2 regions of the Devosia ginsengisoli genome follow, and region 2 is predicted to be linked to the other one. Evidence: predicted binding sites of a transcription regulator. Region 2 holds the regulator's gene; the other holds the start of a gene.

What was found. The regulator HrcA, encoded in region 2, represses chaperone genes, less so after heat shock. The targets are predictions, from matches to a motif close to GTTAGCACTCNCNNNNNGNGAGTGCTAAC.
Region 1: FPZ08_RS00415 (co-chaperone GroES) is a predicted target of HrcA. The motif match lies at 7,206-7,234, and genes of this name have one in related genera.

The regions. Positions count from the first base shown of each region.
Region 1 covers NZ_CP042304.1:67,543-82,256, reverse strand. The annotation lists gene FPZ08_RS00455 (TIGR01459 family HAD-type hydrolase) at 1-851, opposite strand, end outside; gene FPZ08_RS00450 (EAL domain-containing protein) at 1,029-2,255, opposite strand; gene FPZ08_RS00445 (ROK family protein) at 2,357-3,028, opposite strand; gene FPZ08_RS00440 (ROK family transcriptional regulator) at 2,989-3,564, opposite strand; gene FPZ08_RS00435 (sigma-54-dependent transcriptional regulator) at 3,747-5,174, shown strand; partial or broken gene FPZ08_RS00430 (DMT family transporter) at 5,337-6,303, opposite strand; gene FPZ08_RS00425 (hypothetical protein) at 6,328-6,522, opposite strand; gene FPZ08_RS00420 (DUF427 domain-containing protein) at 6,735-7,097, opposite strand; gene FPZ08_RS00415 (co-chaperone GroES) at 7,279-7,569, shown strand; gene groL (chaperonin GroEL) at 7,624-9,264, shown strand; gene FPZ08_RS00405 (BrnA antitoxin family protein) at 9,403-9,636, shown strand; gene FPZ08_RS00400 (SEL1-like repeat protein) at 9,715-10,587, shown strand; gene FPZ08_RS00395 (TSUP family transporter) at 10,592-11,341, opposite strand; gene FPZ08_RS00390 (glycosyltransferase family 2 protein) at 11,357-12,556, opposite strand; gene FPZ08_RS00385 (hypothetical protein) at 12,623-12,844, opposite strand; gene hisG (ATP phosphoribosyltransferase) at 12,860-13,567, opposite strand; gene FPZ08_RS00375 (ATP phosphoribosyltransferase regulatory subunit) at 13,564-14,628, opposite strand.
Region 2 covers NZ_CP042304.1:3,371,650-3,386,363, reverse strand. The annotation lists gene FPZ08_RS16625 (glycoside hydrolase family 25 protein) at 1-197, shown strand, start outside; gene FPZ08_RS16620 (GreA/GreB family elongation factor) at 213-644, opposite strand; gene FPZ08_RS16615 (hypothetical protein) at 714-920, opposite strand; gene FPZ08_RS22665 (hypothetical protein) at 1,272-1,394, shown strand; gene FPZ08_RS22660 (MarC family protein) at 1,690-1,923, opposite strand; gene FPZ08_RS22655 (MarC family protein) at 1,920-2,327, opposite strand; gene FPZ08_RS16605 (hypothetical protein) at 2,393-2,773, opposite strand; gene gshB (glutathione synthase) at 2,773-3,723, opposite strand; gene FPZ08_RS16595 (YraN family protein) at 3,731-4,120, opposite strand; gene rsmI (16S rRNA (cytidine(1402)-2'-O)-methyltransferase) at 4,089-4,976, opposite strand; gene FPZ08_RS16585 (penicillin-binding protein activator) at 5,052-6,266, shown strand; gene FPZ08_RS16580 (MBL fold metallo-hydrolase) at 6,310-7,116, shown strand; partial or broken gene hemW (radical SAM family heme chaperone HemW) at 7,402-8,555, opposite strand; gene FPZ08_RS16570 (non-canonical purine NTP pyrophosphatase) at 8,724-9,368, opposite strand; gene FPZ08_RS16565 (hypothetical protein) at 9,365-9,544, opposite strand; gene rph (ribonuclease PH) at 9,541-10,257, opposite strand; gene hrcA (heat-inducible transcriptional repressor HrcA) at 10,398-11,474, shown strand; gene grpE (nucleotide exchange factor GrpE) at 11,551-12,129, shown strand; gene FPZ08_RS16545 (nicotinamidase) at 12,330-12,962, opposite strand; gene pabB (aminodeoxychorismate synthase component I) at 12,959-14,524, opposite strand; gene FPZ08_RS22050 (hypothetical protein) at 14,525-14,680, shown strand.

The DNA.
Region 1 (14,714 bases), 1.2 Mb from region 2:
GGCAGGAAGCCGGCCAGGTGGGCGCGGCTGGGGGCAACCAGATCGGCTATGGCGTTCGGATCGGGTTTGCCGAAGGCATCGAGTTCGGCGGCATGAATGGAGCCGGTGACGAAGAGCAGGTCGATGCCGAACTTGGCGGCGCCCGTGGCGTCGGTGCGCACGCTGTCGCCGATGGCGAGGACGCGGGATTTGTCGAGCGGCTTGCCGGCGGCTTCTTCGGCGAGGCGGAAGGCTTCCTCGTAGATCGGCTGGTAGGGCTTGCCCGCCATCAGCACCATGCCGCCCATGGCGGCATAGAGATCGCCCAGCGCGCCGCCGCAATAGATGATCTTGTCGCCATGCTCGACCACGCGATCAGGATTGGCGCAGATCATGGGCAGCTTGCGGGCGAGCCAGAGCTTGGCGCGCTCGCGATACATTTCGGGGGTGTCGTCATCGGTATCGAGGTCGGTAACGATGATGGCTTCGGCTTCGTCGGGGCCGGCCCGGCGCACGCCGAGGCCCTCATAGAGCGAGTCGTCATCGGTGGCGGGGCCGACATGGTGGATGGCCTTGCCGCGATATTTGGCGATCATCGAGCGGGTGGCATCGCCCGAGGAGACGATGGCGTCATAGGCGCCACGATGCACGCCGAGCCGGTCGAGCATATCGATGATGGGTCCCGAGGGGCGCGGGGCATTGGTGATGAACACCACCTTGCCGCCGGCCTTGCGATATTCGGCCAGGGCCTCGACGGCGCTGGGAAAGGCCTCGACGCCGTTATGGACGACGCCCCACACATCGCTCAGCACGGCATCGTAGCGGCCGGCGAGGTCGGCTAGGCCGGAGATGGAAGGCAGCGGGCTGGTCATCGCAATATTCCGATGCAAACAGGATGGGCGTTGTATGTGGCAGCTTGGGGGTGCGGATCAAGGGGAAACGGACATGTGCATTGGTATCATGCGCACCGAACGGAAGCGCTGGAAACGCCCGCGCCACGCCCTCGTGGTTCGACAGGCTCACCATGAGGGCTGCTGGATGAGCAGCGACTAAAGCTCAACCCTGCGCAACTGGGGCGGCTGGCGGAGGGGTTCGGTCATCAGGTCGGGGCGGACCGGGCCGGGGGCGGCGATGTGGGGGCCCTGAACCAGGGTGATGCCGTCTTCGAGCAGTTCGACGATCTGGCTTTCGCTGGCAATGCCGGTGCCGAGCAGGCGGACGTCGAAGCGGGCAATGTAGTTGGCGATGTCGGAAGCGTGGAAGTCGGTGAAGACTTCGGGTTCCTCGATGAAGCGGGCGGCATCGACGCGCAGCGAGCGCACGCCCTGAGCTGCGAGTTCGGCAATGTCGACGCGCAGCGACTTGACGCCTGATATGGAGAAGCCGGCGCCCTTCTTGGCCACGGCGTCGGCAATGGCGCGCTCGCCGGTGGTGAGGGAGCGCCAGTCGGTTTCGCTGATGGTGAAGATCAGGCCGGGGGCGATGGCGCGGTTGGCTTCGAGCGAAACGATCAACTGCTCGGAAGCCGTGGAATCGCCGAGCGTGGCACGGGACAGCGGGATGTAGAGCGTGACCGGCTGGCCGCCGGTACGCGAGCGGCGGGAGATGGTGATGGCCTCGACGAGCCCGGCGCCTTCGATATGGCGCAGCACATCCTCGCCGCCACGGCGGGGCAGAAAATCGCCGCGATCAGCCAGATCGCCATCCTCCAGCATGAGGCGCGGCACGAGGTCATAGCCCTGCGGGCGGCGCTGGGGCAAAGTGACGACGGGCTGGATATGATAGATCAGCCGGTTTTCGGCGATGGCCTGGCGCAGCATTTCGAGCGGGATGATCGGCTCGGGCTCGCGGGCCACCGGCTGGGGCGCGGGCGCCGCAATCATCCGGTCGCGGCCGGCCGGCTTGGCAGCGCGATCTTCCATTTCGGCCACCGCTTCGGCGACCTGGCGGATGACGGTGCCGAGCACGGAAATATCGGCTTCGACGCCTTCGAGCCGCGCGCCGGCATTGAGATCGGCCATGGCATTGATGCGCTGGCCGAGCACGGCGCCGGCCTGGGCATCGGTGGCGAGCAGGCGGGACAGGTCCTCGATGGCCTTTTCGAGCCGGTTTTCGGCGCGCTGGCGCAGGGTGCGTTCGAGCAGGACGACGCAGACGCAACCGAAGACGACGGCAGCGAGAATGGCTTCGGCCGGTGTGAAGGTCAGGCCGAAATAGGCTGCGGCGCCAACGGCGGCAGCGGAAAGGGCGATGAACGTGTAGACCAATGCCTGCACGGGCAAACCTTCTGGAAGCCGGGATTCGGCTCTACCCTCTTAGCATCGCGCAAGGGGGTGCAAAAGCGCCGAGCCGCCGCTCTCCCAAGCCTATTTGGGGCTCAGGTGGCGAAAATGTTCCAGGCGCGCGAGAAGAAGCAGTGGAAGAGCAGCAGTTGGGCCGCGCCGGAAGCGGCGGCACCACCGCCCAGATGCCCCATGACCACGGACGGCCGATCGGTGCGGAAATGGGGCATGGCGGCCAGATGATGTTCGACCCGCTCGAACAGGCGCCGCACCACCGGACGCGGCATGACGCCATCGATAATGGCGAGATCGAGTTCCATGACGGCGCGCGTATTGAGGACGGCGCCGGCAAGGGCCCTGCCCGCATCGTCCAGCCAGGCGCTTGCCACCGGCTCGAGCGAGGCCCAGTCCCAGTTCATCGGATCGCCCGGCGGCAGCCGGCTGCCGGAGGCTTCGAGCCGCTGCTGCAGCGCCAGGATGGAGGCGATGGTATGCACGTAATTGGGTTGCCCCTTGATATCCGGGACCAGGATGGCGCCCAGATTAGCGGCATTGCCGGTGCGGCCCTGCCAGAGCTGGCCGTTGAGCGCGACGCCGGCCCCGATCATGGTGCCGACCTGGAAATAGGCGAGGCCCGAAGGACGCGGCTCCGGCCGGGAGAGGAATTCGGCCCAGCAGCCGGCATTGCCATCGTTGAACCATTCGACCGGTTCGCCGACGGCCTGGCTCAGTTCCACGGCGGGGTTGGCATCGCGCCATAGTTCCACCTGTTCGGCGGGCGCGCCGACGCGGCCCAGATGCCGCGGGATATTGGAGGGGTAGCCAGGCCGATGCCGGCAAGCCGGCCCGCCTGCTGCTCGGTCATGCCGGCGCGGATAGTGGCGATTTCGGCCGCGACATTGGCGAAAATGGTGCGGAAGTCGGGCCAGGCATAGCTGCGCCGGATGCTGGCCAGGGTCTGGCCGGCCATGCTGAACAGCAGGACTTCGAAATGCCGCCAGCCGATCTCGACGCCGATGGCGAAGGCGCCGTCGGGATTGAGAAAGAGCGGGGTTGCCGGCTGGCCGCGACGACCGCGCAATACCTCGCCGCGCAGCACCAGTTCACGCGTTTCTAGATCGGTGACAATGCGCGAAGTGGTTTGCGGCCCAAGGCCGGACTGGCGGGCAAGATCGGCATTGGAGGCGCCCGGGTTGAGGGCGATCAGCGTCATTATGGTGCGTTCATTGGCCAGGCGCACGCCGGACTGGGCGAAGCCGCGCGCCGTCGGCCCAATGCCATCATCAACGGAGATCCTCTGCATGCGGCGACATAATAGCCAGAACATGGCGCAAACAAGCCGCAACTGCGTCGCATTCGAGCAAAATGCAAATGTCTGGAACGGTTTATTTACCCTGTTGCGGAACAATCGGCTGAACACCGGGACAGAGCGGCAATGCCGGACAACCGGCACAAAGACTAATCGGAACGCGAGGGCCGAGCCGCATGGCGATGCAAAACCGAAACGATAGCGAGCCGCATGGGCGGCTGCTGCTGATCGATGGGGATGAGCCGCATGCCCAAGTCGTGGCCGAGACCCTGGGCCAGAGCCTGGGCGGCCGCATGCGCATTGCCGTGGCCGCCGGTGGCAGGCAGGCGGTCGAGCTGCTGCGCGATACCGGTTTCGATATCGTATTGGCCGATCTGTCCTGCCTGCGCGACCTCTGCGAACGCAGCGACGACGCCGTGGCGCGGCTGGTGCGACTGGCCGATGGGGCGCTGTTCGTGGCCGTTTCGGATGGGGCTTCGGTTTCGGCGGCGGTCGGGGCGATGCGCGCGGGCGCACATGATTACGTGGTCAAGCCGCTGAACGGGCCGGCAATGGCGGCGCGGATCGGCGAGCTGGCACAGCGGCACGGCAAGGGCCGGTCGCTCAGCATCGAACCGCAGGCGCAGGGCCGGTCGGACTATGCCGGCTTTATCGGCGCCTCGAGCGCCATGCAATTCGTCTATGAGCAGATCGGGCGCGTGGCGACGTCGTCGGCGCCGGTCTTCATCACCGGGGAAAGCGGCACGGGCAAGGATGTGTGCGCCGAGGCACTGCATGAAGAAGGCCCGCGCCGGGACAAGCGACTGGTGGCGATCAACTGCGCTGCGATTCCGCGCGACCTGATGGAAAGCGAGTTGTTCGGCGTGGCACGCGGCGCCTTTACCGGCGCGCATGACGACCGCAAGGGCGCAGCGGAACTGGCCGATGGCGGCACGCTGTTCCTCGACGAGATCGGGGAAATGGATCTTTCCCTGCAGAGCAAACTCCTCAGGTTCCTGCAGACCGGCACGCTGAGCCGCGTCGGAGAATCGGGCGTGCGGCATGTGGATGTGCGCGTCATCTGCGCCACCAACCGCAATCCGATGCAGTTGATCAGCGAGAAGAAGTTCCGCGAGGACCTGTTCTACCGGCTGCATGTGCTGCCAATCCATCTGCCGCCGCTGCGGCAGCGGCCCACCGACATCATGGTGCTGGCCCAGCATTTCCTGGCGCGCTATGCCGCCGAGGAACACAAGCATTTCACCGGCTTCACGCCTGACGTCGCGAGCCTGCTGACCTCGGCCGAATGGAAGGGGAATGTGCGGCAACTGCAGAACCTAGTGCGGCGACTGGTGGTGATGTGCGATGGCGGAACCATCACCATGCCCATGCTTGTCGCGGCCGATATCGAATCGCGCGGCGTGGTGACGCCGGTCGAGCCCACGCCGCGCGTCGAACGCCGGCCGGTCATCCTGCCGATGTGGCAGCAGGAGCAGCGCATCATCGAGGATGCCATTGCCAGTTTCGGGGGCAATGTGTCACTGGCCGCGGCGGCGCTGGAGATCAGTCCGTCGACGATCTATCGCAAGCGGCAGGGTTGGGCCGAGATGGCGGCAGCTTCATAGGAGTGCCGATATTCAGGCGATGGCGGCCTGCAAATGGCGGCTTTCTGCGCTTCCGGTGCTCACGCACGGGAGTGCGCTCCGCTCCGGTTCTCGAAAGTCACCATTTTCGACTCGCCCTGGCCTGAATCTCGGCACTCCTAGTGCCAATCACCACACATCCTCTTAGGGCGTATTGGCTTCCCGTGCCTTGCGGCGGTCGAGGCCGAGATAGTGTTCGCGCAGGATGACGGCGATGCCGGAGGCGACGATGATCACGGCACCGATGACCATGGCCACGGTGGGGATATCGCCGAAGACGGCGAAGCCAATGACCAGCGTCAGCAGCAGCGAGACATATTCGAAGGGCGCGATGACCGACATGTCGGCATAGCGGTAGCACGAGGTCAGCAGCAATTGGCCGATGCCGCCGAAAAAGCCGGCGCCGATGAGCAGGGCCGCCTGGGCTGGCGTGGGCATGGCCCAGCCGAAAGGAATGGTGGCCAGCGACATGACGCTGGCGCTGACGAAGAAATAGATGACTATGGTTTCGGTGCGTTCGGTCCGCGTCAGCTTGCGCACCTGCATCATGGCGAAAGCCGAAAGCAGTGCGCCGCCGAAGGCCGCGATGGCGCCGATCGCCTCGGTATTGCCGAGCGCCTGGCCGCCGGAGAACAGCGTGAGCCGCGGCCAGAGAATGATGACGACGCCGAACAGGCCCACGATGACGGCCGTCCAGCGGAACAGGTGGACGCTCTCCTTGAGCAGCAGGGCGCTGAACACGACGATCAGCAGTGGCGAGGCATAGCCGATCGCCGTGGCCTCGGGCAGCGGCAGGCGGGTCAGCGCGAAGAAGCCCAGCCCCATGGAGGCCGTGCCAATGATGGCCCGCACCACATGGCCCATGGGATTTGCGGTGTGCAGCGCGGCGCGCAACTGGCCGCGCCAGACGAGCCAGACCAGGACCGGCAGGATGGCGAAAAAACAGCGGAAGAACACGAGTTCTCCCGCCGGGATGGATCTCGGTGGCCTTGAGCAGGGTCGCCATGACGACGAAGCAGCAGACCGAGGCTATCTTGAGCGTAACGCCGCGCAATGGTCCGCCGCGATAATGCACAAAACCGGCGACAGCTTCAGATGCAGGGGCGGTCACTGATGTCTCGCGGTGCAGCCGCGATCAGCGGCTGGAGGATTGCTCCAGCTTTTCCTTGGCGACGCGCGCAGTGGCGAACGCCTTGTGCTCGGGGCCAACGGCCGAGCCTGATTTGACCACCTTGCCGGCGGCGTCGTGAATTTCCCAATGCCAGTTGGCATTCGGGCCGCTGCCGCCCTTGAGGCGCAGCTTGATCTGAAGCGAGTTATCCTGGGTCATGCTGGCCTTATGCCGGAGGTTTGCGCGTGGGGGAAGGGGGAAGTTCGGAGAAATCGGGCTTCCGCACGATGGTCATCTACCCATCGGCCCTTCCCGCGGACTTGATCCGCGGGTCTAACGCCGCTTGTGCCATGTGGAGAGTGACCCGCGGATCAAGTCCGCGGGAAGCGATTGTGGGCGGGCGGACTACGCTGTTCGTTATCCGCTTCCACTTACACCTCCGAATAGCGGTACTCGATGCGGTCGCCCCAGAAGGCGAGGTGGTCGCGGATGGGTTCGACCAGTGGGCATGGGTCGGGATAGTACCAGACCTGATCGGGGCCGTCGGCGGTGAGGGTCTTGAGCGTGTAATAATGCGCCTCGCCCTTGTAGGGGCAGGTGGTGCGGGTTTCGGAGCGTTCCAGCACATCCTCGCGCACGTCATCGCGTGGCAGATAGATGCGCAGGGGTGCACCGGGTTCGTCGAGTTCGAGCGCATTGAGCGAACTGCCGATCTCGGCATCGTCGAACAGCACATGGACCCGGCCTTTGGCGGGCCTGATCTTGATATCCTTGTCCAGACATTGACGCGTCATGATGTCCTGCCATGAGGGAAGTGAACGATCTCGATTAACGCGCGAGACGAAAGCCGGTTCACCCGACCTTGACTCACAAGGGGGGCAGCCATATATCCCCGTCACCCTGTTAGCACTCTATAATGGCGAGTGCTAACAGTGCCAGAAATTGCATTTGAACATGCTGCCATAGGAGCAAAACATGGGCTTCCGTCCTCTGCACGACCGCGTGGTCGTCCGTCGCCTCGACAGCGAAGAAAAGACCAAAGGCGGGATCATCATCCCCGACACCGCCAAGGAAAAGCCCTCCGAGGGCGTGATCGTCTCCGTAGGCCCCGGCGCGCGTGACGACAGCGGCAAGATCGTCACTCCCGACGTCAAGGCTGGCGACCGCGTGCTGTTCGGCAAGTGGAGCGGCACCGAGGTCAAGCTCAACGGCGAAGACCTGCTGATCATGAAGGAATCCGACATCATGGGCGTGATCGAAGCCTAAGGCTTCCCCGCTCTTTTTCGTCGTTTTCAACCCCATTCTGAAGGAGCGCCTCACATGGCCGCCAAAGAAGTAAAGTTCTCGACCGATGCCCGCGACAAGATGCTGCGCGGCGTCAACATCCTCGCCAATGCGGTGAAGGTGACCCTCGGCCCCAAGGGCCGCAACGTGGTCATCGAAAAGTCGTTCGGCGCCCCGCGCATCACCAAGGACGGCGTGACCGTCGCCAAGGAAATCGAGCTGGAAGACAAGTTCGAGAACCTGGGCGCCCAGTTGCTGCGTTCGGTCGCCTCCAAGACCAACGACATTGCCGGTGACGGCACCACCACAGCGACCGTTCTCGGCCAGTCGATCGTCGTCGAAGGCGTCAAGGCTGTTGCCGCCGGCTTCAACCCGATGGACCTGAAGCGCGGTATCGACCTGGCTGTCGAAGAAGTCGTCGCCTCGCTGCAGGCCGCTTCGTCCAAGATCAAGTCGTCGTCCGAAGTTGCCCAGGTCGGCACCATTTCGGCCAATGGCGAATCCGCCATCGGTGACATGATCGCCGAGGCCATGCAGAAGGTCGGCAACGAGGGTGTCATCACCGTCGAGGAAGCCAAGACCGCCGAGACCGAACTCGATGTCGTTGAAGGCATGCAGTTCGACCGTGGCTACCTCAGCCCCTATTTCGTCACCAATGCCGAGAAGATGACCGCCGTCCTTGAAGACCCGGTGATCCTGCTGCACGAAAAGAAGCTCAGCAACCTGCAGTCGCTGCTGCCGCTGCTGGAGTCGGTCGTGCAGTCGCAGCGCCCGCTGCTGATCATTGCCGAAGACGTCGATGGCGAGGCCCTGCCGACCCTGGTCGTCAACCGCCTGCGCGCCGGCCTCAAGGTCGCTGCCGTCAAGGCTCCGGGCTTCGGCGATCGCCGCAAGGCCATGCTCGAAGACATCGCCATCCTGACCGGTGGCCAGGTGATCTCCGAAGATCTCGGCATCAAGCTCGAGAACGTGACCATCGACATGCTGGGCACCGCCAAGCGCGTCGAAATCACCAAGGAAAACACCACGATCGTCGATGGCGCCGGCACCCAGGATGATATCCAGGGCCGCGTTGGCCAGATCAAGGCGCAGATCGAAGAGACCACTTCGGACTATGACCGCGAGAAGCTGCAGGAACGCCTGGCCAAGCTGGCCGGTGGCGTTGCCGTGATCAAGGTTGGCGGCTCGACGGAAGTCGAAGTCAAGGAGCGCAAGGACCGTGTCGATGACGCGCTGAACGCTACCCGCGCCGCTGTTGAAGAAGGCATCGTGGCTGGCGGCGGCGTTGCGCTGCTGCGCGCTTCGGCTGCCCTCTCGGTCAAGGGCGCCAATGCCGACCAGGACGCCGGCATCGCCATCGTTCGCCGCGCTCTGCAGGAGCCGGTGCGCACGATCGCCAACAATGCCGGTGCCGAAGGCTCCGTCGTCGTCGGCAAGATCCTCGAAAACGCTTCGAAGACCTTCGGCTACAACGCTGCCACCGGTGAATATGGTGACCTCGTCCAGCTCGGCGTCATCGACCCGGTGAAGGTGGTTCGCACTGCCCTGCAGGACGCGGCTTCGGTCGCTTCGCTGCTGATCACCACCGAGGCCCTGATCGTCGAGGCCCCCAAGGAAGCAGCGCCGGCAATGCCGGGCGGCGGCGGCATGGGCGGCATGGGCGGCATGGATTTTTAATCCAGCCCCAACAGCTTCGAGGTTCGTTTCTTCCCAGTCACGAACTTCGTGGAAAGGCGCAGTGGAAACACTGCGCCTTTTTCTTATGCGCGGCGGCCCGCGGCGCAGTACAATGGGGGAACAATCAGCGAGGATTCGATGCGGACACCCCGACGCGGCAGCGCTTTCGATCAGGCGGAGGCGGCTTTCAAGACCGCGACCAGCAAGCCGGTGGAAGCGCCGGTGAAGAAGGCGACGCCGCCGGAAGGCAAGGAGATGGTGACGCTGCGGCTGGACCGCGCCGTGCTGGGGCATTTCCAGGATGACGGCCCGGGCTGGCAGGAGCGGATCAACGCAGCCCTGCGCGCCGCGGCGGGACTCGACCCGACCTGACGACACCCCTATTTGCGGGTTTGACAGCCACGCTCCGAAGCTCCATTTTCGCCGGGAAATAGAGTAGGGGGGGCGGAGATGTCCACGCGTATCGTTCTGGCTGCGGTTGTTTTGCTGGCCTTCAATCTGGCCGCCACCGGCGACGCCTTTGCGCAAAAGACCAAGACCAAGGGCAGCACGCCCGAGGTTACTCAGCCCCAGAGCAACACGCTCGACCCCTATGATCCCGACGATCTCGAAGAGATTCTCGACGAGGGCGACGCTGCCTATTTCGTGGAGGACGGGCAGGATCCCGATTACGAATATGCCTTCGAGATGTATTCTCTCGCGGCCGAGGCGGGCGATGGCTATGCGATGAACCGCGTGGCGCTGATGTATGACCGCGGCGAGTTCGTGGCGCAGGACTATGGCAAGGCATTCGACTGGTATCTGAAGGCCGCCGAGGCCGGACTGCCCGCCGGGCAGAGCAATGTGGGCAGCATGTACCATTCCGGCGACGGCGTGGCGCAGAGCAATGCCGAGGCCCTGCACTGGTATCGCCTCGCCGCTGGCAATGGCTATGGCTATGCCATGTATGCGCTGGGCGACATGTATCTGGCGGGCGACGGCGTGACCAAGGACGCCGAGGAGGCGACGGCCTGGTACCAAAAGGCCTCGGATGCCGGCGAAGCCAACGGGCATTGGTCGCTGTCGCTGCGCTATCTCTATGGCGACGGCGTGGGCAAGGATACGCAGCGGGCGGCGGAGCTGGGCTACCTGGCGCTGACCAATGGGCTGCAGGTGGCCTGGGATGAGTTCAAGGATATCCGCAATGCCGATACCTCGCCGAACTATCGCCGGGCGATCCAGGAAATGCTGAAGCGCGACGGCTTCTATACCGGCACGATCGATGGCAGCTTCGGGCCTGCGACGCAGCGGGCCATCGAAGCGGCATTCGGCTCGGCGCTGTAGCGGGCTAGCGGAAGAACAGCAGCCGCAGGGCCAGGGCGATCGACACCACGACCACCAGCGGGCGGATGACCTTCGCACCGTAGCGGATGCCGGTGCGGGCACCGATATAGCCGCCGACAATCTGGCCGATGGCCATGGCGATGGCGGCTGGCCACACCACGTCTCCGGCCGGAATGAAGATGGTCAGCGCCGCCAGGTTCGAGACCAGGTTGAGAATCTTGGTATTGCCCGAGGCGCGGGTGAGGCCCAGGCCGAACAGCATGACGAAGCCGATGGTGAAGAACGAGCCGGTGCCCGGCCCGAATATGCCGTCATAGAAGCCGATGATCAGGCCCATGACCGGCACGAAAAGCCCGAAGGGGAGCCGGGCGGCCTTGTCGGCATCGGAGAGATTGGGCGCGAAGAGGAAATAAAGCGCGATGCCGATCAGCGCCACCGGCACGGCGATGTCGAGCAGGGTGATGTCGATCTGCTTGACCACCAGCGCGCCGACGAGGCTGCCGGCATAGGTCAGGATCAGAGCGGGAAGCAGCGCCTTGAGGGAGATGAAACCGCGGCGCCAATAGGTCGCGGCGGCCATGGCGGTGCCGACCACCGACTGCATCTTGTTGGTGGCGAGCGCGGCGACCGGCGGCAGGCCGGCCGAAAGCAGAGCGGGCACCCCGATCATGCCGCCGCCGCCGGCTATCGCATCGACGAAACCGGCCAGCATGCCGGCGCCGGCAAGTGCAAGGAGAGTAAGGGGATCGAGCATGGGGTCCGGTGTGGTTCAGGGCGCCGTTTCGTCGGGCTGCGGGGGTTCGGCGAGCCGCCGCTCGTAGATCGGAATGTTGATCATGGAAGACATGAAGCCGCTCATCATGAGCTGGAAGCCGGAAACCAGTGCCGTCATGGCCAGGATGACCGGGCGCAGGGTGCGGCTGGCATTGAGGGGCCCGAAATCGCGGGCAGCCCATTGGCCGACACCCCAGACCAAAGCGCCGATACCGACCAGCATCAGGATGATGGCGACCAGCAGGATGCGCTCGAGCGTGAGGGCTTCGAGCAGGCGGCCATAGTTGCCGGAGGGCGGGATGAAGCCATAGCGCGAGGCAAAGCGGCGGCCGATAATGGCGAAGGAGACCGATTGCAGGCCGACGATGATGCAGAGCGCGGCGACAAGGAAAGTGTGGACGTCGAAGGAGACGCGACCGAAATGCGCCGGACCGGGCAGCAGCACGGCGCCCACCACCAGGCCCACGGCCAGGAGCGCTATGCCGGGATAGAGAAACAGCCAGCGCGGCGAAAACAGCAGCAGGAAGCGCAGGTGCCGCCAGCCATCGCGGATGGAGCGCAGATGGGGCGGGCGGGAGCGGCCATCCTTGGCAAGGGTCGTGGGCACTTCGCGCAGGTCGAGCTGGGCCAGGGTGGCCTTGACCACCATTTCGGAGGCGAATTCCATGCCTGACGTGCGCAGGTTGAGCGCCAGGATCGCAGCGCGGGAAAAGCCGCGCAGGCCACAATGGAAATCGCCGATCGGGGTGCGGAAGAACAGGCGCCCGACCGCGCTCAGCACGGGATTGCCGATATAGCGGTGGTGCCAGGGCATGGCGCCGGGGGCGATGCCGCCGGCAAAGCGATTGCCCATGACGAGATCGGCGCCATCGCGCAACTCGGCGACGAACGCGTCGAGATTGGCGAAATCGTAGCTGTCATCGGCATCGCCCATGATGACAAAACGGCCCCGCGCCGCCTGGATGCCGCCGGCAAGAGCCGCGCCATAGCCGCGCTCGGGGATCGCCACGATGCGGGCGCCGAGGCTTCTGGCAATATCCTGCGAGCCATCGGTCGAGCCATTGTCGGCAATGACGACCTCGCCGGCAATGCCGGTACGATCAAGGAAGCCGCGCGCCTTGCCGATGCAGGCAGCCAGCGTTTCGGCTTCGTTGAGGCACGGCATCAGGATGGTGAGTTCGAGTTCGTCGGCCAAGTGTGGCCCTCCCCCCTGAGCCTGCGGGCATTTGTGTCGTGAATCGGTGCGGGTGGCAATGCCCGGTCAGTCGCCACCACCGCCACCGTCGCCCCCGCCACCATCCGTGCCGCCGTCGCCACTATCGCCGTTGTCGCCATCGCGCGAATGGCCGCCGCTCGTGGTGCCGCCTCCGCCTTCGCCGCCGGCAGAACTCGTGCGGCGCCGGGGGCGGTTGGTGCTCCAGACGATGGCGAGGATCGCGGCGACGGCGAGGAAGATCAGGAGGAATTCAACCAGTCCGCTCAAGATCGCTCTCCTCCGTCAGAACCCCGCCACACAATTCAAACGCGCAAGCACGGCATCGAGCCTGGCCTTGCGCTTGGCGGGCCAGTTGGCAGTGCGCGAGACGATGAGGCAGGCTTCGCTGTGCAGCATCACGCCATCTTCCAGCACGCGCAGGCCGTTGGCGGCCAGGGTCGAGCCGGTGCTGGTGATATCGACCACGATATCGGCGACGCCGGATGCCGGTGCCGCCTCGGTGGCGCCGAGGCTTTCGACCGTGCGGTATTCGGCAATGCCGGCCTTGGCGAAATGCTGGCGGGTGATGGTGATGTATTTGGTGGCGATGCGCAGCCAGCGGCCGTGGCGGCTGCGGAAATCGGAGGCGACATCGGCCAGGTCGTGCATGTGGGTGACGTCGATCCAGGCATCGGGCACGGCCACGACGACATCGGCATTGCCGAAACCGAGGGGCTTGGCGATGGACACCGAAGCCGGGCCGGTTTCGCTGGTCTCGTGGATCAGGTCACGCCCGGTGACGCCAAAATCGATAGTGCCGCGGATGAGTTCGCGGGCAATCTCGGAAGCCGGGAAGAAGCGCACGGTGACGTCGGGCAGCCCCTCGATGGCGCCGAGATAGGAACGGGCACCGCCGGGGCGGGTGATGACGAGGCCGTTGGTGGCGAACCACTCGCGGGTGAGCTCTTCGAGGCGGCCCTTGGAGGGCACGGCGAGGGTAATGCCACTCATGGGGCGACCTCTGCTTCGAGGCGGTCGACCCAGACAGAGCAGCCGGAGGCGGCGATGGGGGCCGTGGCGCCGAGGCGTTCGAGCAGGCGGTCATACTGGCCGCCGGAGGCCAGGACTTCGCCATTGGCACCAGTCATTTCGAAGACGATGCCGGTGTAGTAATCGAGACGCGGCGAGAAGCCGGCATCGAAGGTGACGCGAGCTTCGCCCAGGCCATCGAGATGGCGCCTGATCGTGCGGATGGGTGCACCGAGCATCAGCCTGTGCCGGGCGGCCAGCGCCTCGATCCGGGTCAGCGCCTGGAGTACCGGGCCGGAAATGGAGAGATAGTCGCGCAGGAGTTTCAGCGTGGCCCGGGGGACTTGGGCCGCATCGAGCGCCTGCTGTTCGAGGTAGCGGGTGGCAATTTCCTCGGGGGAGCGGCTTTCCGACAGGCTCAGGCCTGAGGCGACCATCTGTTCGGTGACGCTTTCGACCAAAGCCTTGCGGCTGGGCTGCTTGTCGCGCGGTGCATCGGGGGCGGCTTCGAGGCGGGTCAGCAGGCGGTTCATCGCTTCGGTATGGCCGAAACGATTGCGGATGCGCGGGCGCCAGGCATCGGGCATGTCGGCCTGGACCAGCAGGGCCTCGAAGAGGCCGACGCCGCCGAGGCGGATATCGGGGGCGACGCCGAAAATGGAGAGGGCAGCACGAGCGAAGGTCAGCACCTGGTCGAGCGCCACATCGCCATCGGGCTGGGCCAGCAGTTCGATGCCGGCCTGGTCGAATTCGGCCGGGCCGTTTTCGCGCTGGCGGAAGATGGGGCCCATATAGGAAAAGGCGGCCGGCTCGCCGACGCCATCATTGATATAGGAGGCAACGATGGGCAGGGTGAAATCGGGGCGCAGGCAATATTCGGCGCCAGTCGTGTCCGTGGTCAGCAACAGGCGACGACCGAATTCCTCGCCGGCCAAATCGAAATAGGGATCGGCCGAGAGCAATAGCGGAGGCGTGGCGCGGCAGGCGCCCTGGGCTTCGACCAGGGATTCGAGATTGGCGCGGCGGAGGGCGGCGCCGGTCATTGATTGATACTCAAGGCAAATGGAGTGTGCGGAGCTATACCCCCACCCTCAGTCCCTCCCCACAAGGGGGAGGGAAGCCCGCCCTG
Region 2 (14,714 bases):
ATGAGCGCTATGGCAATCGCGTCTGGACCTTCTGGCAGTGGACGCAGACCGGCGTGGTGCGTGGCGTGCGCGGCGAGGTGGATCGCAACGCTTTCTACGGCAACCAGAATGACTGGATCACCTTCCTGCTGACCGGGTGCGATCCACGCGCCATCGCCTCGCTGGGGCCGACGGGACGCTGCCAGTCGGCCAAATAGCGGCAAGGAAACGCTCTATTGCCCGCGCCACATCCGGGCACGGCCATAGTCGACGATTTCGGCATCGGCCTCCGGCTGGTAGAGCACCGAGCTGACGGTGACGGGACCCAGCTCCGCGTCATAGGTAAATTCCTGCTCGTCGCGCATGCCCAGCAGGGCCAGGCCATAGAGCGAGCGCAGCGAGACGGTCTGCCCGATGATTTCACGGGCCGCCCCGAGCACCAGCTTGTGCTCCAGCCAGCGGCCATCGCCGACGCGATAGCGCACCTGGCTGTTCATGGTGACCACGCCCGGGTCGATCTGGTCGGATTCGACGATATCGGCCTGCACCAGCTTGTGCCGCAGCAGGTCGAAATAGCCGCGCTCTCCGGAAGGCCGCGCCATGGCGATGCCGCGCAGAATGGCATAGTCCCGATCGGTCATGACGAACTGGGGCAAGTCCGACATTGTGTTGAAGCTCCTTGTCAGAATGAGAGGGAAAGAAGGGGCGCCGGGCCGGGGCACGGCGCCTGATGGTCAGGGCTTGGACGAGCCCAGAGCGGTGAGGATGCGGGCGCGATCGTCGAGCGCGCGCAGACGGATGGTCATGGTTTCGGTCTTGATTGGGGTCTGCGGGGGCAGGCGATATTCAAGGCCCGGCAGGGTCGTATCGGCCCAATCGGTGAAGCGCTTCAGCTTGTGGCTGCCGCTGATGGGAAGGGTGAGGGAATATTTGAACGTCATGGTGATTTGTCCGAGCACGCGCATCGCCGCAGGCTGGCTTCGATGGGAAGCAAACCGCAGGCGATGACAGGTCACCCGCTTGCGCGGGTTTAGGGATCAGCGGGGAATGGAGAGATTAGCCTGGCCCGGCCTCTGCAAAAGCAGGTCGCCGAACCAGGTCAAACGCCTCGAAGGAGGCGAAACCGGTGATGCGGGCGTTGATCGGAAAAAGATGCGCACATGCCTGCTATCAAAGCAGAACCCGGCGGAAAGTCAAATCGGGCGCGGTGCCGCGGTTCGGCTTGCCAGTCTCAGAGGGCAGGAATAGCTTTTGCCCGTTACGAACCGGGCGGATGCCCCCAGGAGGATGGAATGGCAAAAGGTCAGATGCGGAGCAACAAGGAAGCCAAGAAGCCCAAGAAGGACAAGCTGGCCGCCGCCAAGCCGGTGACGGGCCTGGGCGCCGGCAGCGCAGGCAATACCGCCAAGAAATAAGATCTGTCACGAATCTGGAAGTGGGCGGCCGGCTGATGCGGGCCGCCTTTGTTTTCCGCTAGACCGCGGTGGCCTCGATGGGCAGCAGCAATTCGGAGCGGGCGACGGTGGTCTGGGCCGAGCTGGCGGCCAGCATGGCCAGGATCATCAGGGCGATTGCGGTGGCGACACGCATGAAATCAGGTCCTCGGACGGAGGGTTCTGATTCATTCAGATGCGCCCGCCAGCTCTCGTGGTCAACGACAGCGTTAAGACTTGATTAACATGGCAATTTTACGAAATTGCGACGCGAATTTCAGGCGGCGCCACCGAGCAAGCCACTGGTCCTGACACCGTCGAAAACGAACTGCACCGCCAGGGCCGCCAGCAGGATGCCGACCATGCGCGACACCACGGCAAGGCCGGTGACGCCGAGCAGCCGCTGGATGGGAATGGCGACCAGCAGCGTCAGCCAGGCCAGGAACAGGATCACCACGACAGCGACCAGCACGGCCCAGAATTCGAGGTCGGTCTTGGTGCCCGTGGTCAAAGGATGACGGCGCTGATAGCGCCGGGACCGGCCAATAGCGGCATGGCCAGCGGGAAGACGGCGATATCGTCGCGCTGGCGGGCCTCGACCTCTTCCTCGTCGGTCGTGCCGGTGCCGCCCGAATGGCGGGCGAACACCATGTCGATGGCGATGAGGAACAGCAGCAGGCCACCGGCTGTGCGCAAAGCCGGAATGGTGATGCCGAAGACTTCGAGGATGGGATTCCCCAGCACCCCGAACAGCAGCAGGATCACCCCGGCAATGATGACGCCGCGCGTGGCGAAGACAAAGCGTTGCCTGGCCGTATTGTGCTTGGTGAGCGCCGCGAAGATGAAGGCGATATCGGCCACGCCCACCGTGGCGAACAGGGTCGCGAAAGCGACGAGAAAGGTGGTGGTGGGCATGATGCTGGTCCCCTCAAGACAGGTATAGACCTAGCGGTTTCACCGGGCTTTGCCCACCCCCGGCATCACAGCATGCGGGCGCCGGCCGCCAGGCCGGCCAGCAGCGCCAGCGCCGCGCCGTCGATCCAGCCGCGGGAGCGGGTGAGCCAGGCGGGGCGGGGCTTGCTCGTGGGCAGGAAGCGCAATAGCCAGACGGCGCCATAAAGCACCCAGACGGCGAAGAAGGCGACCATGAGCAGGTCGGCCCAGCCGGAGCGATTGAAGCCGACCATGATGCGGGTCACCCCGGCGCCGGCGAGGATGGAGAGCAGGTAGACGGCCAGCACAATGGCTGATTTCTGCCAATAGGCGGCCGTCAGGCGTGGATCGACCGGCAGGTTCCTGCGCCAGCGGCGGAACAGGAACCAGCCAACCGCACCGAGAATCGCCGTGACCAGCAGATACATCAGGCGCGGCGCTTTTCGATGGCGTCCCAGATCATCACGGCAATGTCAGGCCCGCCGAAGCGCTTGATTTCGCGGATGCCGGTGGGGGAGGTGACATTGATTTCGGTGAGATAGTCGCCGATGACGTCGATGCCGACGAAGATCATGTCACGCTCTTTCAGCGCGGGCGCGATAGTGGCGCAGATTTCCTTCTCGCGCTCGGTCAGCGGCGACAGTTCCGGGCGGCCGCCGACATGCATGTTGCTCCGCGCTTCGCCTTCGGCGGGGATGCGGTTGAGGCCGGCCACCGGCTCGCCATCGATAATGATGATGCGCTTGTCGCCCTTCCGCACATCCGGCAGGTATTTCTGGATCATGAAGGGTTCGCGGTAATTGTTCTCGAACAGTTCGAGCAGGCTCACCAGGTTGTGGTCGCCCTCCTGGATGAAGAACACGCCGGCCCCGCCATTGCCGTAGAGCGGCTTGACGATGATGTTGCCGTGTTCCTTGCGGAAATCGTGGATCATCGCCCGGTCGCGCGTCACCAGGGTCGGTGGCATCAGCTCGGGGAAGTCGGTGACGAGGATCTTTTCCGGCGCATTGCGCACGGCGGCCGGCGGATTGACCACCAGGGTTTTCGGATGCAGGCGCTCGAGCAGGTGGGTGAGCGTGATATAGTTCATGTCGAAGGGCGGATCCTGGCGCATATGGATCACGTCCTGGGTCGACAGGTCGACCCGGCTTTCTTCGCCCAGCGTGAAATGCTCGCCCTTGGGCTTGTCGAAGACCTCGATGGGCGCGGCCAGCGCCGAGACGACATTGCCGCGCAGAGCCAGCGTATCGGGCGTGTAATGCAGCAATTGGTGGCCGCGCGCCTGGGCTTCCAGCATCATGGCGAAGGTGGAATCGCCGCGCGGGTTGATCGTGGCGACATGGTCCATCTGGACCGCGACTTTGAGTTTTTTGGCCATTTAGGTCTCAGGAGGAAGCGTCGAAGGCGTTGATGACATGGCGCGGCCATCGGCCGGGTGCAAGGAAAATTACGTCAAAACGGAGGTTCGTGCCCGCCTTGGCAGGATGGTGCGCCAGCCAATATTGCGCGGCGCGGGTGATGCGGGAGCGGTTGACCGCCTCCAGTGCCTCCATTTCCCGCGCGGCCACGCTGCGCGCCTTGACCTCGATGAAGACGGTGGTGCCGAAGCGCTCTGCGATGAGATCGATCTCTCCGACTGGGGTTTTGCAGCGGCGCTGGACGATGCGGTAGAGCTTGAGGCGCAGGAACCAGGCGGCCAGCGCCTCGCCGCGATGGCCGCCGAGATAAGCCTCGATACGGGCTTTACTTTTCGGCTTTGAGGGCGAGGGCGGCATCATAGACCTCCTTGCGCTTGAGTCCGAAATTTTTGGTCACTTCGTCGACTGCCGCGCGCAGAGGCTGGTTCTCCATCGCCGCAGTCAGCGCCGCCTGCCAGTCGGCCGCGTCGGGCGCGGCGGGGGCATCGGCGCCGGCCACGACGATGACCGCTTCGCCCTTGGTTTCGGCTCCGGCGAAGGTGGCGGCGAGTTCGGGCAAGGTGCCGCGATGGACGCGCTCGAAGCGCTTGGTCAGCTCCAAAGCCACGGCGGCCTGCCGGTTGCCCCAGAGTTCGGCCATGGCGGCCAGCGTATCGTCGAGACGGCGGGGGCTTTCGTAGAAGACCATGGTTTCACGTGAATCGCTCAGCGCCTTCAAGGCATTGGCGCGGGCGCCCGCCTTGGGCGGCAGGAAGCCGTGAAAGGCAAAGGCGTCGGTGGGCAGGCCCGCGACGACCAAAGCCGAGAGAAGCGCCGAGGCGCCGGGAATGGGGAAGACCGGCTGGTTCGCTTCGGCCATGGCGCGAATCAGGGGGAAGCCGGGATCTGACAGCAGGGGGGTGCCGGCGTCGGAGATGAGGGCTATGGCCTGGCCGGCCGCGACGCGGGCGACGATGTCGTCGGCCTTGGCGCGTTCATTGTGTTCGTGCAGGGCCACGCGGCGGGCCTTGATGCCATAGTGATCGAGCAGGCGGGCCGACATTCTTGTGTCTTCACAAAGAATTACCGAGGCGGCGGCCAGGGTTTCGAGGGCGCGGATGGTGATGTCGCGCAGGTTGCCGATCGGGGTGGCGACGACATAGAGGCCGGGCGAAAGCGGGGGCGCGGTGAAGGCGGAGCCGGCGATGAAATAGCCTTGCGTGGGGTCGGTCATGCTTTCACGGGGTTGAGAATTGGTTAGCACTTTGCTGCCAATTGTTAACAGACTGCTAGCGTTGAGAGGCCCGACATGCGGAAGCTCGGGAAAGTCATAGCACGGGGGTTGGGCGCGGTGGGCGTCTTTGCGCTTGCCGCCTGTTCGCCCATTCAGATCGGCTCGCGCGTGCTCGACTTCGGTGGGGATGCGCCCGCCCAACCCATTCCCGGCCAGACCGGCATGATGCCATCAGGCCCGTCCCAGAGCATTGGCCGCGGGCCGGTGCAGGTGGCGCTGCTGCTGCCGCTGACCGGCGATCCGGGATTGGCGCAGGTGGGGCAGTCATTGGCCAATGCCAGCCGGCTGGCCATGAGCTTTATCGAGGCCAATCCCAATATCGCCGAGAATATCACCATCAGCCTGCGCGATACAGGCAGCACGGTGGCCGGGGCGACGGCGGCGGCCAATGCGGCTTTGGCCGGCGGAGCCAAGCTGATCCTGGGACCGCTCAAGGCCGATGCGGTGACGGCGGTGGGCGCGGTGGCGCGCTCGAGCGGCGTGCCGGTCATCGGCTTTTCCAACAATCCGACCGCGGCGAGCCCGGGCGTGTACCTGCTGAGCGTTTTGCCCGACATGGAGATGAAGCGCTCGCTGAACTGGGTCAAGCAACAGGGCAGACGCGGCAATGCCGGGGTGTTCCCTTCCACCGATTTCGGGCAGGCGCAGCAGACCGCGTTCCGCCAGCAGGCCGTGATCGCCGGCTTTGCACCATCGGCGGTCTATACATTCTCCAATGTCAGCGAAGCCAAGCAGATCATCGACCAGGCGCTGCCGCAAATCCAGAAGGGCATGATCGATACGCTCTACCTGCCTGACCGCGCGACGGCGCCGAGCTTTGGCGCATTGCTGGCGCAGGCGGGCATCACCAATGAGATGGTGCAGATCGTCGGCTCGGCGGACTGGGAGGGCGACCCGGCCATTGCCGGCGCGACCCAGCTCAGCGGCGCCATCTATCCTGCGGTCGATCCGGCCGGCATGATGGCGATATCAGGCGACTACCAGCGCCAGTTCGGCGGCCAGCCGCATGCGCTCGCCACTATCGCCTATACGGCTGTCATCCTCGCCAATGTGAACACGCTGTCCATGGCGACACCGCCCTATAATCCCGTGCTGATGACATCAGCGCAGGGCTTCAACGGCCGCGACGGGGTGTTCCGTTTCCTCGGCAATGGGCGGGCCGAATATGCGCTGGCGATCAAGAAAATCGCACCGGGCGGCGCGCAGATGGTGGAGGGCGCGGGGCTTTAGGTCATCGCAGCGCGGACGTAAGGTGGCTCCAAAGGAGCCCGCCATGACGATCTGGATCTGCAAGACCTGCGGCGCGCAGCATGCGCCGAGCGCCAATTCGCCCGACCATTGCGCCATCTGCGAGGATGAGCGGCAATATGTCGGCGCCGCCGGGCAGGAATGGATCGACCGCGATACCATCAATGCCACGCACGCCAATGACTGGCGCGAGATCGAGCCGGGGCTGTCAGGTATCGGCCTGACACCGACGATCGGCATCGGCCAGCGCGCTTTGCTGGTGCAGACGCCTGACGGCAATGTGCTGTGGGACTGCGTGCCGATGGTCGATGGCAAGACCGTCGACAAGATCAGGGCGCTGGGCGGGCTCTCGGCCATCACATTCTCGCATCCGCATTTCTATACCGGCATGGTGGAGTGGAGCGAAGCCCTGGGCGGCGTGCCGATCAAGCTGCCCGAGGCGGACCTGGACAATGTGATGCGGCCGAGTTCGCTGATCGAGCCGTGGAGCGGGGATGTGCTGGAGGTGCTGCCCGGCGTGACTGTGCATCGGCTGGGTGGGCATTTTACCGGCAGCAGCGTGCTGGAATGGGCCGCTGGTGCCGGCGGCAAGGGGGCGATCCTGGTCGGCGATACGATCCAGGTGGCGCCCGACCCGAACTGGGTGAGCTTCATGCGCTCCTATCCCAACATGATCCCGCTGCCGGCGCGCGAGGTACGGCGCATTGCCGACCGGGCGGCGGCTTTGCGCTTCGACCGCATCTATGGCGGCTGGTGGGACCGGGTGGTGCAGGCCAATGGCCAGGATGTCGTGGCGCGGTCGGCAGCGCGGTATGTCAGGGCGCTGGATTAGGGGCTCTTTCCAGAGTGTTCTCAGGCTTCTGTGGCTCCCGTCACCCCACCCTCAATCCCTCCCCATCAAGGGGAGGGAGGCGCCAGCGCTGAGGCCGGTGTTCATCGTCTCCCTCCCCCTTGTGGGGAGGGATCAAGGGTGGGGGGTGTCGGGCCCGCCACGACTTCGATGCCAGATGAAGCCCCGACACCCCCTCCCCAGCTTTGCCAAGGCCCTGCGGGCCAGGCGGCGCTACCCTCCCCTCAAGGGGGAGGGGTGGGCTGGAGCCGAGGCATCAGGTTGAGGTTAGGCCGCCAAATCCGCGACCACGGCATCGAGCACCGGGAAGCCCTTGTCGGTGACGCGGAGATTGCCGTTGGGCAGGCTTTCGACGAAGCCGTAGCCTTTGAGGGCTTCGATCTGGGTCTTGGAAATCTGGCGGCCGGAAATGGCGGTGAAGCGGGCGGGGAGATGCCTTCTTTGAGGCGCAGGCCCATGACGAGGAATTCGTCGCCCTGCTCTTCCCAGGTGAGGACATCGTCCACCACCATGCCATGACCTGAAGCCTTGACCCTTTTCTGCCAGTCGAAGGGCATTTTTTCGGCGGCGGTGGCGTGGCGCTGGTTGTTGATCATGAGGCGGCCATGCGCGCCGGGGCCGATGCCGGCATATTCGCCATAGCGCCAATAGAGCATGTTGTGCCGCGACTCCTGGCCGGGGCGGGCGTGGTTGGAAATCTCGTATGCGGGCAGGCCGGCCGCTGAGGTCAGCTCCTGCGTCATTTCGTAGAAATCGGCCGCCAGGTCTTCGTTGGGCATTTTGAGCTTGCCGGCCTGGTGCAGGTCGAAATAGCGCGTGCCCTGCTCGATGGTGAGCTGGTAGAGGCTGATATGGCCCTGGGCCAGCCAGAGGCCTTCCTTGAGCTCGTCTTCCCAATCTTCCAGCGTCTGTTTCGGACGGGCATAGATCAGGTCGAAGCTGGAGCGCTCGAAGACCGACTGGGCGATGCGCACGGCCGCGATGGCTTCATCCACCGTGTGGCGGCGACCCAGTTCGGCCAGCGGCCCTTCGCGCAGGGACTGCACGCCGAGCGAGACGCGGTTGACGCCGGCAGCGCGATAGCCCTTGAAGCGATCGACCTCGACGCTGGTCGGATTGGCCTCCAGCGTGATTTCGGCATTGCGGTCCATCGTCCAGTGCCTGGCGATGGCGTCGAGAATCCGGCCGGTGGATTGCGGGTTCATCAGCGACGGGGTGCCGCCGCCAAAGAAGACCGACTGCACGACGCGGCCCGGCGCCAGTTCGGCGGCCGTGGCGATTTCACGCTCATAGGCGGCGACATAGTCGATCTCGTCGAAGGGGCCGCGATGGACGTGGGAATTGAAGTCGCAATAGGGGCATTTGGATGCGCAGAACGGCCAATGCACGTAGACGCCAAAGAGGTCGTTGGGATTGGTCATGGGCCTTCACCGAACGAATCCCCCTCCCCCTTGAGGGGAGGGGTTAGGGGTGGGGGTGTCGCGGCCGCCCCATGCGCCATGCCGGTGGAGGTTCCGACACCCCCACCCTCGGTCCCTCCCCTCAAGGGGGAGGGAGGCGCAAAAGCCGCCGCTCCAATGACACCCAGCTCACCGCTCAATCTGACCCTCCACGAATTTGGCGAAGGAGCGAGCGCGATGGCTCAGGCCCTGCTGGCCGGGGGACCAGGAATGCTTCATTTCCGGCGGCATCTGGCCGAAGGTGATGTCATAGCCATCGGGCATGAACATGGGATCGTAGCCATGACCACGCTCACCGCGCGGCGGCCAGACCAGGGTGCCGGGGCAGACGCCGTGATAGATCACGTCGCGGCCATCGGGATGGGCGAGGCAGAGCGTGGCGTTGAAGGCAGCGCGGCGGCGCGAGGGCTCGGTGGCATTGGCCGCCTGCAAGGCATCTTCGACGCGCTTCATGGCGCGGTTGAAATCGCGCGGCACGCCGGCCCAGTCGGCGGTATAGACGCCGGGATCGCCGTTGAGCGCGTCGACGCAGAGGCCGGAATCGTCACTCAGCGCCAGCATGCCGGAGGCCTGGGCGGCGGCATGCGCCTTGAGGCGGGCGTTTTCGGCAAAGGTAGTGCCGGTTTCCTCGGGCTCGGGCAGGCCGAGTTCGCCGGCCGAGACCAGTTCAAGGCCAAAGGGCTCGAACAGTTCCTGGAATTCCTTGAGCTTGCCGGCATTGTGGGTGGCCAGGACGAGGCGGTCGCCTTCGCGGAGTTTTGGAATGGCGGTCATTTGGCGCCTCGCGGCTTGGCATCGAGGGCGCGGGTGATGTCGTTCCAGATGGCACAGGTGGGGGCGGGCGTCCGGGAGACCTCACCCTGAGCCTGTCGAAGGGCGAGGTCGGCCTGCCGCGGTGCCACGACCTCGTGGTTCGACAGGCTCACCATGAGGTCTACTCGTTTCTTCATGCTTCCAGCGCCGCCTGTTGCATCAGGGTCAGTTCGCCGATGCCGGACTCGGCCAGGGCCATGAGTGAATTCAGCTCGTCACGCGAAAACGGCACCTGCTCGGCCGTGCCCTGGATTTCGACGAATTTGCCGGAACCGGTCATGACGAAATTGGCGTCGGTATGGGCTTCGACATCTTCGAGATAGTCGAGATCGAGCACCGGGGCGCCGCGATAGATGCCGCAGGAGACGGCGGCGACCGAATCGCGCAAGGCCGCGCCCTTGGTCAGCTTGCGCTCGTCCATCCATTTGATGGCGTCGGCCAAAGCGACATAGGCGCCCGTGATCGAGGCGGTGCGGGTGCCGCCATCGGCTTCGAGCACGTCGCAATCGACGGTGATCTGGTTTTCGCCCAGAAGCTGCATATCGACTACGGCGCGCAGGCTGCGGCCGATGAGGCGCTGGATTTCCTGGGTGCGGCCGCTTTGCTTGCCGGCCGTGGCTTCGCGGCGGGTGCGCGAGCCGGTGGCGCGGGGCAGCATGCCATATTCGGCGGTGACCCAGCCCTGGCCCTTGCCGCGCAGCCAGCCGGGCAGGCTGGTCTCGACCGAGGCGGTGACGAGCACCTTGGTATTGCCGAAGCTGACGAGGCAGGAGCCCTCCGCCTTCTGGGCGACATTGCGCTCGATGGTCACGGGGCGCATCTGGTTGGGCTCACGTCCGGAAGGGCGCATCGGGTATCCGTCAGAAATTGCAGTTAACCGCCTCTTAACCCTACGCGGCCCGCCTCACAAGCGGCGGCGGCTTGGCTGATGGCTGCAATGCGCTTAAATGAGGGAGCACGGTTAAAGCGGACGATTTTATCGAACTCCCTATGGTCAGGCCCCCGGAAGACTTCCTGAGCGTGCTCAATGCCCGCAGCCAGGACATTTTCAAGAAGATCGTCGAGCGGTATCTGGACACCGGATCGCCGGTGGGATCGCGCGACCTTTCCCGCATGCTGCAGGTGGGGCTCTCGCCGGCCTCGGTGCGCAATGTGATGGCCGATCTCGAGGATCTCGGGCTGATCGCGGCGCCGCATACTTCGGCCGGACGAGCGCCGACGCAGGAAGGCTTGCGGTTTTTCGTCGATGCCATGCTCGAAGTGGGCGCGGTCAATGAAAGCGAGCGCAGCCAGATCGCCCAGAGCATCGAGGGGCAGCATCGCGGGCAGGTGGAGGATGTGCTCACCGAGGCCAGCCAGTTGCTGAGCGGGCTGAGCCAGGGCGCGGGCGTGGTCATTGCCAGCAAGGCCGACATCATCTTGCGGCATATCGAATTCGTGCGGCTCGACGCGACGCGGGCCATGGCCATTCTCGTCGGGCAGGACGGACAGGTGGAAAACCGCATCATGGATATTCCGCCCGGGCTTACCGCTTCGGCGCTGACCCAGGCGGGCAATTACCTGGCGCGCCATGTGGTGGGCCGCACCATTGCCGAGGCGCGCAAGGCGCTGGCCGCATTGCGCGCCGAGCAGCGGGCCGAGCTGGACGAATTGACGCAGAAGCTGGTGGATGCCGGCATTGCCACGCTGGCGCAGGCCTCGCCGGCCAGCCAACCGACGGTGATCGTGCGCGGAAGGGCCAACCTCATCAATGACGCCATGGCGAGCGACGACCTGCTGCGCATGCGGCAGCTATTCGATGAGCTGGAAAGCAAGGACGGGCTGCTGGACCTGCTGGGCGACGCGGAAAAGGCCGAGGGGGTGCGCATCTTCATCGGCAGCGAGAACAAGCTGTTTTCGCTGTCGGGATCTTCGGTGATCCTTTCGCCATACAAGGATGCCAATGACAAGGTGGTGGGCGTATTGGGGGTGATCGGGCCGACGCGGCTCAACTATGCGCGCATCGTGCCGGTGGTGGATTATACCGCCAATGTGATCAGCGCGATGATGGCGCGGAAGCGGCCCTAGGTCGCGTCAGGCTTGAAAAGACCGGCCATTTGGCCGATATCCGGCACAAATCTCAAACTTGCGGAACAGAACAATGATGAGCGACGAGAACGCCGCCCCGGACGAAAACCCTGAAGTCGAAAATCCGGCCGAGCCGGAGATCGACCCCGTCGAGGCGCTGCGAGCCGAGAATGCCGAACTCAAGGACCGGGTGCTGCGGACCATTGCCGAGATGGAAAACCTGCGCAAGCGCACCGAGCGCGACGTCAACGACACGCGCAGCTACGCCATTTCCGGCTTTGCCCGCGACATGCTGAGCGCCACCGATGCGCTGAGCCGTGCCTTGGTCATGCTGCCGGCGGAGGCGCGCGAAAACGGCGACGCCACGACCAAGAGCCTGATCGAGGGCATCGAGCTGGCCGAACGCGAAATGCAGCGCCTGCTGGCCAAACATGGCGTGACGCCGATCGAAGCCGAGGGGCAGAAATTCGATCCCCACAAGCACCAGGCCATGTTCGAAGTGCCCGATCCCAGCAAGCCCGAGGGCACTGTCGTGCAGGTGGTGCAGGCCGGGTTTGCCATCGGCGACCGCGTCTTGCGCCCGGCCATGGTCGGCGTCGCCAAGGGCGGCCCGAGCCATGCCCCGGTGGACGAAGCCGTGGACAAGAGCGCTTAGGGGTTTCGCCCGAGCGTTTCACGTGAATCCCCGCGCGAGCGGGGATTTTTCGTTTTGGGGTACTGTGCCACGCCCTCGTGGTTCGAGGCTCGTGAAGAACTCGCACCTCACCATGAGGGCTGTTGATACACCGCGTTCAAAACAGCCTCATGGTGAGGCGGGAGCGTAGCGACCCTCGAACCACGAGGCGTGGCACTGAACTACCCCAGAATATCCTTGCTCATCACCCGCTCCACCCCCGCTTCCGCCATGTCGGCCCAAGCCTTGGCGAGGCTGCCTGCATTGTCGATGGCGCGCGTCGCGTCCTCGATGACGGTCACGTCGAAGCCACCGGCGGCGCCGTCTATGGCGGTCCAGCCGACGCAGAAGTCGGTGGCGAGGCCGACCACGTAGAGCCGGTCGACATCGCGTTCGTTCAGATAACCGGCGAGGCCGGTGAGGGTTTCGCGGTCGGCTTCCTGGAAGCCGGAATAGGAATCGATTGTCCTGACATAGCCCTTGCGGATGATGAGCTGGCCGTGGGGGATGTCGAGATCGGCGGAGAGTTCGGCGCCACGCGTATTCCACATGCAATGGTCGGGCCAGAGGACCTGGGTGCCATAGGGCAGGTCCACGGTTTCGAAGGGGTTCTTGCCGGGATGCTGGCTGGCGAAGGAGATGTGGTCTGCCGGGTGCCAGTCCTGGGTGAAGACGACATTGGTGAAGCGTTTGGCCAGCGTGTTGATCAGCGGCACGATCTCGTCGCCGCCGGATACGGCCAGGCTCCCGCCGGGCAGGAAATCATATTGCATGTCGACGACGACGAGGACGTCCTTGGGGGTGATTTCGATCATCGGCCGTCTCCTTCAAATTTCACCCATTCGGCGCGGATGAGGCCCCGCACGGAATTGCCGAGCCAGATTGCCTCAGCGGCTTCGAGATCGGCAAGGGTCAGGACCTGCTCTTCAGCCTTACCCGTGGCGAGAAGTTCGGCGCGCAGCGTGCCGGGGAGGAGGCCGGAGGATAAAGGCGGGGTGAGCAGCTTGCCGTCGCGCTCCACGAAGAGACTGGTGATCGAGCCTTCGGTGAGTTCGTCGCGCTCGTTGAGGAAGACGACTTCATCCACGCCGTGGCTGGCATGGGCGCGCTGGCGCGGCTCATCGTAGAAGGCCCTGGTGGTGGTCTTGTGCATGAGCCAGAGGCTTTGCGAATCGAGTTTTTCCGGGGCGATGGCAAAGCGGAAAACCGGCGGATTGGGCGGCAGGGGCACTGCGGTCACCGCGGGGCCAGAAGCGTCGAGCGTCAGGCGAACGCGCATGCGGGACTCGGGGAAGGGCTGGCTTTCGAGCAAGGCCTGGATGGCCGCGCGGTCGCAAGGCAGGCTGAACCAGGCTGATGAGGCGGCCAGGCGATCGAGGTGCCGGTCGAGCAGGTAATAGCCGTCCGCGCGGTCCCAGAGCAGGGTTTCGATCAGGGTGACCTTGCGGGCCGGTTCGGTGAAGAATGCCATTTTGAGCAGGGCCTCGCGATATTCGTCAGCGGCGACGCTGTCGGCGACAATGCCGCCGCCAATGCCGATTTCGCCATTGCCGGCATTGTCGATGACAGCGGTGCGGATGGCGACATTGAGGGTCAGGTCGCCATTGGGGGCGAAATGGCCGATGGAGCCGGTATAGACGCCGCGCGGACCGGCTTCGACAGAATGGATGATTTCCATGGCGCGCAGCTTGGGCGCACCGGTGATGGAGCCGCAGGGGAAGAGGTTGGCCAGAAGATCCGACGTGGTGACGCCGGGGCGGCGGCGGGCCACTATGCCCGAGGTCATGGTGTGGAGCGTCGAATAGGTTTCCACGGTGAAGAGATCCGTGACCTTGACCGAGCCGATTTCGGCGATGCGGCCGAGATCGTTGCGCAGCAGATCGACGATCATCAGGTTTTCGGCGCGGTTCTTTTCGTCGCCGGCCAAAGCGGCGCGGCCCGCCTGGTCTTCGGCGAGGGTGCGACCGCGCTTCAGCGTGCCCTTCATGGGGCGGGCGGCGAGCATGCCGTCGCGGCTGGAGACGAACAGTTCGGGCGAGCGGGAGAGAATCCACTGCTCCCCGGTATTGATCAGCGCGCCATAGGCGACGGGCTGCTTGCGCACCAGATCGCGATAAAGCGCCACGGGATCGCCCTCGAGGCGGAAGCCGGCCTTGAAGGTGAGGTTGACCTGATAGGTGTCACCAGCTGAGATCAGCGCCTTGACGGTGTCAAAGGCGTGGCCATAGGCGGCCTCATCCATGCGCGGGACGATATCGAGCGCTGCGCCGGTGCTGGTGCCGGCAAGGCGGGTTTCCACCTCGGCGGCGGTCAGGCGTTCGGGGGCATTGTAGAGGCCGAGCCAGAGCAGGGGCGTCGGGCCGGGCGGTGGCAGCAATTGCGCCAGCCGCTCCTCGAACAGGAAGCCCAGTTCATAGGCGAGGAAGCCGGCGGCATGGAGGCCGGCTTTATTGGCGGCTTCGAGCTGCTGCAGGGCGGAGCGGACCCCTACCGCATCATGGGCGACGAGACTATCGCGCGGGGCGGTGAATAACAGGTTCTCCCCCTGGGGGCGAGCGTGTCATGCA